3 regions of the Bacillus sp. FAU20 genome follow, and region 2 is predicted to be linked to each of the others. Evidence: predicted binding sites of a transcription regulator. Region 2 holds the regulator's gene; each other region holds the start of a gene.

What was found. The regulator LexA, encoded in region 2, represses DNA repair genes until DNA is damaged. The targets are predictions, from matches to a motif close to CGAACATATGTTCG.
Region 1: the regulator LexA is predicted to act here: its motif matches at 2,289-2,302, upstream of uvrB (excinuclease ABC subunit B).
Region 3: the regulator LexA is predicted to act here: its motif matches at 2,127-2,140, upstream of ruvA (Holliday junction DNA helicase RuvA).

What each region holds. Positions count from the first base shown of each region.
Region 1 covers NZ_JBVYHY010000022.1:59,741-64,030, forward strand. Annotated here, with positions in the region: gene uvrA (excinuclease ABC subunit UvrA) at 1-235, opposite strand, end outside; gene uvrB (excinuclease ABC subunit B) at 241-2,217, opposite strand; gene AC0OM3_RS18690 (DUF4362 domain-containing protein) at 2,368-2,799, opposite strand; gene AC0OM3_RS18695 (hypothetical protein) at 2,844-3,464, opposite strand; gene AC0OM3_RS18700 (MerR family transcriptional regulator) at 3,461-4,222, opposite strand.
Region 2 covers NZ_JBVYHY010000003.1:1,025,067-1,029,356, reverse strand. Annotated here, with positions in the region: gene AC0OM3_RS05765 (bifunctional metallophosphatase/5'-nucleotidase) at 1-389, shown strand, start outside; gene AC0OM3_RS05760 (DUF896 domain-containing protein) at 429-668, opposite strand; gene AC0OM3_RS05755 (YneB family resolvase-like protein) at 714-1,370, opposite strand; gene lexA (transcriptional repressor LexA) at 1,512-2,132, shown strand; gene AC0OM3_RS05745 (DUF4097 family beta strand repeat-containing protein) at 2,223-3,026, opposite strand; gene AC0OM3_RS05740 (DUF1700 domain-containing protein) at 3,027-3,569, opposite strand; gene AC0OM3_RS05735 (PadR family transcriptional regulator) at 3,562-3,885, opposite strand; partial or broken gene AC0OM3_RS05730 (IS3 family transposase) at 4,252-4,290, shown strand, end outside.
Region 3 covers NZ_JBVYHY010000003.1:233,896-238,185, forward strand. Annotated here, with positions in the region: gene AC0OM3_RS01455 (hypothetical protein) at 1-103, opposite strand, end outside; gene AC0OM3_RS01460 (BofC C-terminal domain-containing protein) at 533-1,063, shown strand; gene AC0OM3_RS01465 (iron-hydroxamate ABC transporter substrate-binding protein) at 1,078-2,022, opposite strand; gene ruvA (Holliday junction DNA helicase RuvA) at 2,211-2,828, shown strand; gene ruvB (Holliday junction branch migration DNA helicase RuvB) at 2,834-3,835, shown strand; gene AC0OM3_RS01480 (DUF2905 domain-containing protein) at 3,832-4,032, shown strand; gene queA (tRNA preQ1(34) S-adenosylmethionine ribosyltransferase-isomerase QueA) at 4,052-4,290, shown strand, end outside.

The sequences.
Region 1 (4,290 bases), on a different contig from region 2:
TGTCCACATCCGGCTTATCCATTTGTCCTAAAAACTGGCGCGCATACGCAGATAATGACTCTACGTATCTGCGCTGCCCTTCTGCATAAATCGTATCAAATGCTAATGATGATTTCCCCGAACCAGACAATCCCGTTACAACGACAAGCTGATTTCTCGGAATGGTTACATCAATATTTTTTAAGTTATGTGCTCTAGCACCTTTTACAACGATAAAATCCTTGCTCTTACTCACTTTTTTCACCCTTCCGCTTTTAATTCTAATAGTAAATCTCTTAGTTCAGCTGCACGCTCGAAGTCTAACGCTTTTGCTGCTTCTTTCATCTCTGCTTCCATCTTCGCAATTGTCTTTTCGCGCTCTTTTTTCGTCATCTTCTTAGCTGGCGTTGCTTCATACGTTTCCGTTTCTTCAGCAGCTGTCGTTGCACGGATAACATCACGAACGCCTTTTTGAATCGTTTTCGGCGTAATACCATGCTCTTCATTGTAAGCTTCTTGTATACTACGACGACGCTTCGTTTCTTCAATCGCAATTCCCATAGATTTCGTTATACGATCTGCATACATAATAACGCGGCCGTTTTCATTACGTGCGGCACGACCGATTGTTTGAATTAATGAACGCTCTGAACGTAAGAACCCTTCCTTATCAGCATCTAAAATAGCGACAAGTGATACTTCTGGAATATCTAATCCTTCTCGTAATAAGTTAATACCGACAAGTACATCAAACTTACCAAGGCGAAGATCACGAATAATTTCAATACGTTCTAACGTTTTAATTTCAGAGTGAAGATAGTTCACTTTAATTCCTACATCTTTTAAGTAATCCGTTAAATCCTCTGACATCTTCTTCGTTAAAGTCGTAATTAATACACGCTCATTTTTTGCAATACGATCTTGAATTTCTCCTAATAAATCATCAATTTGACCTTCAATTGGTCGTATATCAATTGGTGGATCTAAAAGCCCTGTTGGACGAATAATTTGCTCTATTACTTCTGGCGACTGCTCTAACTCGTACGGTCCTGGCGTTGCTGAAACATAAATAACTTGATTTGTTTTCTCTTCAAACTCATCAAACATAAGCGGTCTATTATCTAAAGCCGATGGCAGACGGAATCCATGATCCACAAGCACTTGCTTACGTGCTTGGTCACCGTTATACATCGCTCTTACTTGCGGTACTGATACGTGCGACTCATCCATGACGATTAAGAAATCTTCAGGGAAATAATCTAATAACGTATACGGTGTTGCCCCTGCTGGTCGAAGCGTTAAATGGCGGGAATAGTTTTCAATGCCTGAACAAAAGCCCATCTCACGCATCATTTCTAAATCATAACGTGTACGCTGTTCTATACGCTGCGCTTCTAACAACTTACCATTATCATTTAATTCCTTTAAACGATCTTCTAATTCTTTTTCGATATTTTCAATAGCGACCTTCATTTTCTCTTCACGTGTAACGAAGTGAGATGCTGGGAAGATTGCTACATGATCACGTTCTGCTAATACTTCACCTGTTAACGCATTTACTTCACGAATACGATCGATTTCATCACCGAAAAACTCAATTCGAATACAATGCTCATCAAGTGATGCTGGGAAGATTTCAACTACATCTCCGCGCACACGGAATGTACCACGCTTGAAATCAATATCATTACGTCCATACTGTACATCAACAAGTTCACGAAGCAATTGATTGCGGTCTTTTTCCATACCAACTCGAAGCGAAACAACTAACTCGCGGTATTCTTCTGGAGAACCTAAGCCATATATACACGAAACACTCGCAACGATAATTACATCGTCCCGTTCAAATAATGCAGACGTTGCCGAGTGACGCAATTTATCAATTTCATCATTAATCTGCGCATCCTTTTCAATAAACGTATCTGTTTGTGGTACATACGCTTCTGGCTGGTAATAATCGTAGTAACTAACAAAATATTCAACTGCATTATTCGGGAAAAAGTCTTTCAACTCACTATATAACTGCCCTGCTAACGTTTTATTATGAGCCATAACAAGTGTTGGCTTTTGCACTTCTTTAATGACATTTGAAATCGTAAATGTCTTACCCGTTCCTGTCGCTCCAAGCAACACTTGCTTTTTCTTTCCACTATTAATTCCCTCTACAAGCTTCTCTATAGCTACCGGCTGATCACCTTGCGGGGAATACGCTGAGACAATTTCAAATTGACGTTCCAAGAAAATCCGACCTCCTCATAAAAATCTGTATTATTATTTTACCACGAATACCTATAAAAAACCTAAAAAAACGAACAGATATTCGGTAAAATTTTCGACAATATACACGTAGAAAAAGGAAGGAGTAAATACTTCCTTCCTCTACTAATTCTATTTTTTAGGTACATATACTAAGTCATATCCATTGCGCCCATTTTCATTCACACAGTCTATTAACCTATAAGCCGTTTGCGATTCACACTGCTCTTTAACAATCCTTTTACAGCTATCTTTATATAACCTCTTATCCTCACCAGCAAATTTGTCTTGTCTACTATCTAACACATAATGTATATCTTTCCCACTATGCTCTAATGTTTGAAAAACCGGGTCATCTTCTTCGGTATACTGTACAATTCTTATTTCATCAACTTTCCCTTGTTCCACATTCCAAACGAACTGCTCGAATTTATCTAGATTGGAAATCCTGGTTCCCTTTACAATGACATCATTCTTCTTGTTAATTGTAGTGTTAGATGGTGAACATGCTACTAAACTAAAGAGAAATAGATATATATAAATGGTTCTTTTTCCTATTTTTATCCTCTCCTATAAAAATTATTTGTATACCCAAAAGCTACTTTCAACTATGAAAGTAGCTTTTCTTTTCCTTTCTCCTTCTTCGGAAAAATAACATATGAAAATGAAATTGCTGTATCAATTAAAAATACAATCGCCCACACTTGGCTGACGCGACTTGCAGCTTTATTTAAAACGATTCCCGATTCTAACCAATTACCCCATTTTTCAAATGGAATAAATCCATACGCGAAGTAAAAGAATATGTGCACACCAACGAATAAAACAAGATGTAATACCCAATTTTTTATTTCCTGCTTCGCATAAGCCATACCTGTTAATTCTACGTGCTCTTCCATAATTGGCGCTGGTTCATTCCGCCATTTCGCAACTAGCTTTTGCGCAAATATATCAAGCTTCTTCAAATCCTTTTTCCCGTAGAAAACTGCATACAATAAAATAATTACAGTAATGATCTGAAAGTTAGAGAACTTTCCTGTTTGATAATAGTCCACTACTCCTAAGGATAAAATGAACACTTCATTTACGAGTAGTACAATCCCCATAATAAAGCTTGCCTTCTTCAAACGGAATCCGTAACGGAGTAAAAAGAAACCGATAGCCGATAACCAAAATACAATCTCTGCCCCAATTAAAAAATACCAACGATATTCTGCGAGTATACTCATTTATCCTTCTCCTTTTCATCATATATACGAAAAGCTTCATCCATATATAATAAAAATTCTTCTTCAATTGGATACATGCTCATTTTCTGTGAATCTTCCTTCGATTTTCTAACTTCCCATAACTTATCTAAAAATGCTTCATCACCATTGGCCATTTCTAAACACTTCTGCATTAATCTCTTCGTTGCCCTTTGTACCTCATCACTCGCGACTTCTTTGCCGTATTTCATAAAAGTGCGTAATTGCTTTAATACATCTACCCACTCTAAAACATTCGGATCTTGTTCACTCATATTTGGCAAATTATGAAGCAATTTTTGTTCTTCCTTTGAAAACACTTCATTTTGAAATATTTCACGTATACGAGAAGACTGTTTTGAAAGCTGAATCAGTTCAAACATAACTTTCCAATCAAGTTCTCCCTCTACATCTACCGAATAAACAACAGCTTGTAAAACACGCTCCATTCGATTAAACTTCTTTTGTTCTTCCTGTACAAATCGAAGTTGTTTTTCAAGCAAATCCTTTAAATTAAGCTCACCTTTTACTAACATATTCGCAGACTCTTTTAATGAAAATCCCATTTCCTTTAAAAATAAAATTTGTTGCAAACGAATAACGTCATTTTCACTATATAACCGATGCCCGCCTTCTGTTTTCCCGCTCGGCTTTAATAAATCTATTTGATCATAATAACGTAATGTACGTACTGTTACCCCTGTTTCTTTCGTCAATTGTTGTATTGAAATCACTACCATCACCTCTTCCCCTTCATTATAAAAGATGACGTTACGTCACTTTCAAGCCTTTTGTAAAAAAATACAAA
Region 2 (4,290 bases):
TAAAAGATGCTCTTGAACTCTCTGCTTCTTATTTCACATTAAAAACAGATGGATCAATCACCGTAAGTCCTATCTACATAGAACCAAAGCCACAACATTATAATTATGATATGTGGGAAGGGATTTCATACGTATTAAACATTTCAAAACCAATTGGTGAAAGAGTAGAATCTTTACAGCATAACAGTGCTCCTCTTAATATGAATGAAGAATATGACGTTGTAATGAATAATTATCGTGCAAGTGGCGGGGGAAATTTTTTTATGTTTCAAAACAAACCGGTAGTAAAAGATATACCCATAGATATGTCTGAACTTATCGCTAATTATATATTGGAACATAAAACGATAGAAGCAACTGTTAATAACAACTGGAAAGTTATTAAATAACGATTTTTACAAATAAAAAAGATGGGCTTCGCCCATCTTTTAATTTAATTTTGCATTATCTTGCTTTTTTAAAGCTTTTAATTTCGTCGGTGTAACATCTGTACCTTCTTCGTTAACAACTTTAATACCTTTAAGTTCGTTTAACATATTTTGACGAAATCCTTTTAAATATTGTTCACGTAGCGATTGACGCTCACGTTGCTCTTCTTCAGTTAAACCTTCAGCTTTTGCTTTTTTCGCTAAGAAGTTAATGCGTTCAACGAGTTCGTGATTAATCATCTCGAATCCCCCTTCTAATCAAAACTGATTATTATCATACAATAGTTACTCTTCTTTATCAAGCAATTGCTTCGTATACTCTACATATCTACGATGTACAGTCGCCTTTGAAACATTATGACCAAATCCACGTAATGTTGCTGCGATTTCTTCAAACGTGAGTTCACTTTTTCGCAAACGTACAATTTCCTCAATTGGCACTTCTTTTTTCTCTCTTCCTACACTTAAATGACGATTTTTTAAATTATTTTCTGGACGATAACCTTTTTCTACTGCACGTTGCATGCCTCGTTTAATTTTCAAGTTATGAATCTTTCTTTGATATTCTTCAACAATACCAATAATATCTAATACCATCGAATCAGAATCCGATAATTGTAATTCACCATTATGTGTATGCGTATATACTTTTATGCCTTCTTTATGTAAGCAATGCATTAATGCGATCTTCGCATTTCCTCTACCAAGGCGCGTTTCATCTTGTATAAGTAACACATCAATTTGTTCGTCTCGAATTGTATCCAACACCTCTAATATACCGTCACGTTCAATTGTATATCCACTAGCCTGCTCTTCAATCACCTTAGTAACATTCATTTGATAGCGCTCAGCTAAATGCAATAATTCATCTTTTTGACGTAACAATGATGTTTCTTGCGCTTCTTTCGTTGTACTCACACGTGCATAAATAATTGCATTCATTTTGAACCCCTCTTTCTCCCTATTATTTCCCTATAGTGTAACATAAATCCGCCATTTGTTCGAACTTATGTTTGTAGAATGTTTTTTCACATGTTATACTTATTAATAAGAAAAATGAAAGAAAACGAGGTGTTAGAAAACATGGAAAAGTTAACGAAACGCCAGCAAGACATTCTCGACTTTATTAAGCTAAAAGTACAAGAAAAAGGATATCCACCTTCCGTACGTGAAATTGGTCAAGCAGTCGGCCTCGCTTCTAGTTCTACAGTGCACGGACATTTATCACGATTAGAAGAAAAAGGATACATTCGACGCGATCCAACAAAACCACGTGCCATTGAAATTTTAGGCGAAGACCGAATGGATACGGAAACACAATCTGTTATTCAAGTTCCAATTGTCGGAAAAGTTACTGCTGGTTTACCAATTACGGCGGTCGAAAGCGTAGAGGAACATTTCCCACTTCCAGCTAGTATTGTTGCTGGAGCAGACCAAGTGTTCATGTTACGTATTTCTGGAGATAGTATGATTGAAGCTGGTATTTTCGATGGAGATTTAGTTGTTGTTCGCCAACAACAGTCTGCATATAATGGTGAAATTGTAGTCGCTTTAACAGAAGATAACGAAGCAACTGTTAAACGTTTCTATAAAGAAAAAGACCATTTCCGTCTACAACCAGAAAATTCTTCGTTAGAACCTATCATTTTAAAACAAGTGTCAGTTATCGGGAAAGTAATTGGCGTATATCGTGATTTACATTAAAAATAATAAAAAGAAGATAATTACCTTATTTACATACGGTAATTATCTTCTTTTTGTATTTTGATAGATTTCCATGCATTCTATTTCTTATTAACGAGTTTCAATCGTCACATCTCCAGCAGCCGTTTTACCGCTAATCTTTTTACTACCATTTCCAATTGTTACATTTTTATTTTCTTCATTAAAAATTGTTACATCTCCCGCAGCACTTTGCCCAGTAATTACCGCATCTTGTGGTTTTTCCGATAAAGTAATATCTATATCTCCCGCAGTTGAACTTGCTTCTAGATTATACTTAGAATCATGATCTTGAATATTTATTTCCCCACTTGTTGTTTTTGCGGTCACTTTCCCTAATACCTTCTTAAAGTTCACCTCACCAGCTTTTGTCGATCCCTCCACATTCTTAGCCGTTACTTGTTTCAACTCTACTTCTCCAGCAAGTGTTCTAACACTTACGCTATCACTTTTCACATCACTCATTTCGATTTGTCCAGCAGATGAATTTACTTTTACATCTTGGTAAGAGCGTTCGGGCACAAGGAGAGTCAATTTAGACGTTTGAAACCTAAAATCGTAAAAAGAAAAATCAAATGAAGCACCTTTTTCTCTTTCCCCAATAACTTTTAATGTGTCACCATCTTCTGCGATACGAATCTCTTGTTTACGTACATCTCCCGATTGCTTTACATAAAAAGAAGAGTCAGGAGATTTTTGGACAATAATATCCCCGGCATCTAACTTAACTTCTATATTTTTTAATGTTTCGTTTTTAATTACATTTTCTTTATCGCCTTTTTCAGCAGTCTGTACTGCTTTTTCATATGTTTGGGAAATTCCTATTACTCCAATAATGATACAAGCGATAGCGATTAAAAATAGTTTTTTCATCATTTACTCTCCTTTTATCATTTTGAAGTTCCATATTACATATCGTACACACAATCTCTTAAACCACTTTGTACTATAAAAAGCGATAATACATAACAATAAACCTACTCCAACAAACGTTATACTAACGAAAAGATCCAACCATATAAAAGTACCCATAAATACTTTTCCAATAACGAAAAATGGTGTTACTACACTAGCAATACCACCGATCCAAAAAGAAAATATAAAAGCAATAATTGCGACTAACGGGCCTAACACAATAATAAAATTAAACAAACTAAGTCCAATCGCTGCCATAACAGCTCTTGTCACATTTGAAGTCGATGGATTTTTTTTCATTTCATCAAAGCGATACATCGCAAGTAATTCTTTCGCGATTACTTTCGGAGAACCAAGGCCCTGTATTATTTCCGATTCAGTTTTCCCTTCTTCTAGTCCAAACTGAAAGTGCTCTTCATAATCCAATAAAATATCTTGCCTCTCTTCCTCTGGTAACTTTCTAAGATAACTTGATAATTCTTTAAGAAACCCTTCTTTACTCATCCCATTCCACCCCTTCAATAATTTCTTGTACCCCTTTCGCAAAATCACGCCATTCTGTTACTAACAAATGAAATTGCGTCTCCCCTTGCTCTGTTAATTGATAATATTTACGAGGTGGCCCTTCCGTAGATTCCTTTAAATACGTTTGAAAATACCCTTCTTTCGTCAAACGACGTAATAAAGGGTATACTGACCCTTCCGATATTAAAAATTTATTAGAAATTTGCTGAACAAGTTCATAACCGTAACTATCTTTACGTTTTACAAGTGCTAATACACAAAGTTCAAGCACACCTTTTTTAAACTGAACGTTCAAGCGCCATCCTCCTTCCCTATCTCAGTACTGTTCAATACACGGTACCCGTTTTATCCATAATATACCACTTAGTATTATTTATTGCAAGGTACTAAACTATATTTATTCCCTAAATTTAGAAAATGAACTAACGAAATTCTGAATAAGACTGCGTTATAACTGAGCAGCATTCAAGGTTTCATTTCATTTACATTAATATTAAACTTCATTCACTCTTTCCTCTTGAAGAATCCACCACACCTTATTCACTATAGCTAATGAGAAAAAACCCTAATACTTTGAAGTGAACCCGAGTAGTGGTACATGAAAAAAACACCTTCTGAATTCGCATACTAAGTATGCAAATTCATTGGAGGTGTTTTTGGTTTGAAGACAAGAGTTCATTACCCAGAAGAAGTAAAGTGG
Region 3 (4,290 bases), 790 kb from region 2:
TATAGCCTAAAATTCCAACTACGCCAATGTATTGAAAAAGAAAGACAATACGTATGTTTTTTAACATTTGAAGAATGAGGCGTTCATCCTTTATTTTTTTCATAATATTCATCCCCTGCTTATTATGATTTCGCTGTCACATTAATTGTAACATATATATTGCAATTATCAATTTATAATTTACATAAAATAATTTGGATGAAAGAGGAAATAAAATATTTTTATAAACATGTTGCACTTATACTTTATTAATGTTATATTAGCAAAGCGATGAGCTAATTTACGTAAGACGAGAGATATGCTTAAGTGCTAAACACGCGAATGTGGTCGCCTGGTCTCTCGCCGTAAACGCATCAAGACGCCTGCTTTGCAGGCGTCTTTCATTTTATATAAAAGTAAATGATACATGCAGATGAGGTAAACCCTTATCTGCATTTTTTATTTTTCGAAAGAAATGTAATATGGATAAAACCCCCATTTCCGGAAAAACTACTAATGAAAGTATGATCTTGCCTAAAAGAGGTGAACGGAAATGAAATGGATACTGATTGCGATGCAAGCTTTCGTTATGATGTTTTGTTTCGTTTATGGAACGAATGTGAAGGCGGAAGGGCCAGTACCAGAAGTAACGAAAAAAGAACCTGAGGTTACAATTTTATTAGAGCGTATGTATGTTGATGGCGAAGTAAGCGAAGAAATACTTACAGAAAAAGTGACGGATTTAGAAAAGTTTTTACAGCAGTATAAAGAATGGCAGCTCGTTGATCGTGATGATGTACAAATTGTATTGCAAAAGAAAGTTGATGATATTTCTCCGTTATTGAAAACGAGCGGGTATTTTGGTGTTTCAGAGGAAGGGATATTACAAATTTTCAAAGGTGTACCGAAAAGTGATAATGCGATCCATTCTTTCTTTCAAATTGATATGAAAAAGCTTGAGAGCTATGAACGTGCGAAATTGAAACGTGGCATTCGTATTAAATCAAAAGAAGGTTTTGTGAAGACGATTGAAAAAATGAAGCAATACGCAGTTCAGAGTAAGAAAAAAAGCAGCTCATGGTGAGCTGCTTTTTTTTCTTATTTGTTTTTAGCTAAAATTTCTTTTGCGATTTCATCAATTAGCATATCTTTTCCGATTGGATTGAATGCTTTCGTATTGAAGACTTCATTTGATACTTCATATACGTGATTATTTTTAACTGCTTTATTGTCTTTCCAAACGGCACTGTTTTTGTAGTCTTCGTAAACTTTATCAGCTTCGCCGCCGAAGTTTACAATAAACATTTGGTCAGGCTGGAATGCAACTAGACCTTCTAGTGATACTTGCGCCATCGTTTGTTTTAAATCCGTACCTTTTGTTGCTGGAAGTTTTAAGTCATTAAAGATGATGTCACCGTATCCGAAGCTACCGTATACACGGAAGTTTTGTGGTGTAACTGCAACGAACATAAAGTTCTCATCTTTTGTTTTCTCTTTAATTTTTTTAGATAAAGAGTCTGCTTTCTTATCGTAGTCTGCAATCCATTTGTCTGCTTTCTTCTCTTCGTCAAATAGCTTACCTACTTCTTTAAACTTACCACGCCAGTCTTCTAAGTTTGTTTCTAGAACAACTGTAGGTGCAACCTTTTCTAGTTGATCATAAATTTTTAATTGACGGTTGTTTAAAATAATTAAGTCTGGTTTTAAAGCAGTAACAGCTTCTAAATCAACTTTAGGTGCCCAGTACCAACCTACTGCTTTTACTCCATCTAACTTGTCTGTTAAGTGAGTTTGGATTTTATCTTTATATGTATTTGCTGTACCAACAGGTTTGTGTCCAAGAAGTAATAGTTCTTCTGTTGATCCAGATAAGTCAACAATTCTCTTTGGATTTACTGGAATTGTAGCTTCACCTTTAGCATGTTTTACAACTTTTGTTTTCGGTTGTTCTTTTGCCTTCGATTCTTCTTTTTGAGAAGAACAGCCAACGATAGAAAGAACAACGAGCATAATAGTAAATAAAATAAATAGCTTACGTTTCATCCTGATGCAACCCCTTTAATTAGTATTGATAATCATTATCGACTTCTGTATATTAAGGTGCTTTAACCTTTCTGTCAATGGAAAATAACAGAAGTTTCAAGTGGAGAACATTTGTTGGGGCAGTCTCGCTTTTCTATCATTAAATATGTTAAAATGGAATACATGATTTAAGAGGGAGAGATCGTATTTTGTTTGAATATGTTACAGGTTACGTGGAGTATGTAGGGCCGGAATATGTCGTAATTGATCATAATGGAATTGGTTATCAAATTTTCACACCAAATCCGTATGTATTTCAAAGAAGTAAGCAAGAAATCCGTGTCTATACATATCATTATGTGAGAGAAGATATTATGGCACTTTACGGGTTTAAAACACGTGAAGAGCGTTTATTATTTACAAAGTTGTTAGGCGTGTCTGGCATTGGGCCAAAAGGAGCTCTTGCAATTTTAGCTTCTGGTCAAACAGGACAGGTCGTTCAAGCGATTGAGCATGAAGATGAGAAGTTTTTAGTGAAATTCCCAGGCGTCGGAAAGAAAACAGCACGCCAAATGATTTTAGATTTAAAAGGAAAACTAGCAGATGTCGTACCAGATGCATTTGTTGATTTATTCTCAGACACAGAACGTTTTGATGAGAAGAAAGGTTCATCAGCTGAGCTTGATGAGGCACTGGAAGCTCTCCGCGCACTTGGATACGCAGAACGCGAAGTTTCTCGTGTTGTACCAGAGTTATTAAAAGAATCATTAACGACGGATCAGTATATTAAAAAGGCACTTAGTCTTTTACTAAATGGTAAGAGGTGAGTATAATGGACGAACGTCTCCTTTCAGGGGAATCTGCATATGAAGATGCGGATTTAGAATATTCATTACGGCCACAGACGCTCCGTCAGTATATTGGCCAAGATAAAGCAAAACATAATTTAGAAGTATTTATTGAAGCGGCGAAAATGCGTGAAGAAACGTTAGATCACGTGCTTTTATATGGACCACCAGGTCTTGGTAAAACGACGCTTGCGAATATTATTGCCAATGAGATGGGCGTTAATGTTAGAACAACTTCAGGTCCCGCAATTGAAAGACCAGGAGATTTAGCTGCTGTATTAACAGCGCTTCAGCCAGGGGATGTATTATTTATTGATGAAATTCATCGTTTGCATAGATCAATTGAAGAAGTATTGTATCCTGCGATGGAAGACTTTTGCCTTGATATTGTAATTGGAAAAGGGCCTTCAGCACGTTCTGTACGCCTAGATTTACCGCCATTTACATTAGTTGGAGCAACAACACGTGCTGGAGCATTATCGGCACCGCTTCGTGACCGCTTCGGTGTACTTTCAAGGTTAGAGTACTACACAGTAGATCAGCTTTCTGCGATTGTTGAACGTACAGCAGAAGTATTTGAAGTTGAAATCGATTCGTTAGCTGCATTAGAAATTGCAAGACGTGCTCGTGGTACACCTCGTATTGCGAATCGTCTTTTAAGACGTGTACGTGATTTCGCGCAAGTTCGTGGTAACGGAACGGTTACGATGGAAATTACACAAATGGCATTAGAGCTACTGCAAGTAGATAAATTAGGTCTAGATCATATTGATCATAAATTACTGCTTGGTATTATTGAGAAATTCCGTGGCGGTCCAGTTGGATTAGAAACGGTTTCAGCAACAATTGGAGAAGAATCTCATACGATTGAAGATGTGTATGAGCCGTATTTATTACAAATTGGCTTTTTACAACGAACGCCAAGGGGCCGAATTGTAACGCCGCTTGCGTATGAACATTTCGGAATGGAGATACCAAAAGTATGACGGAGATGCCAAAGCTGCTTATTACAGCCGGGATCTTACTCATCGTTGTTGGATTAGCTTGGAAGTTCATTGGAAGGCTTCCAGGCGATATTTTTGTGAAAAAAGGAAACGTTACCTTTTATTTTCCTATCATTACATGTATTGTGTTAAGTATTGTATTATCTTTTATTATGTATATAATAAATCGATTTAAATAAGAAATAGGTGGATATAGCTATGGATATAAATCTGTTTGATTTTCATTTACCAGAAGAACTTATTGCACAAGTCCCGTTAGAAGATCGTGAAACATCAAGATTAATGGTGTTAGACCGTGAAACAGGTGATATTGAGCATAAACATTTTACGGATATTCTTTCTTACTTACATGAGGGGGATTGCTTAGTTTTAAATGAAACGAAAGTTATGCCTGCTCGTTTGCACGGTGTGAAAGAAGATACAGGCGCGCACATTGA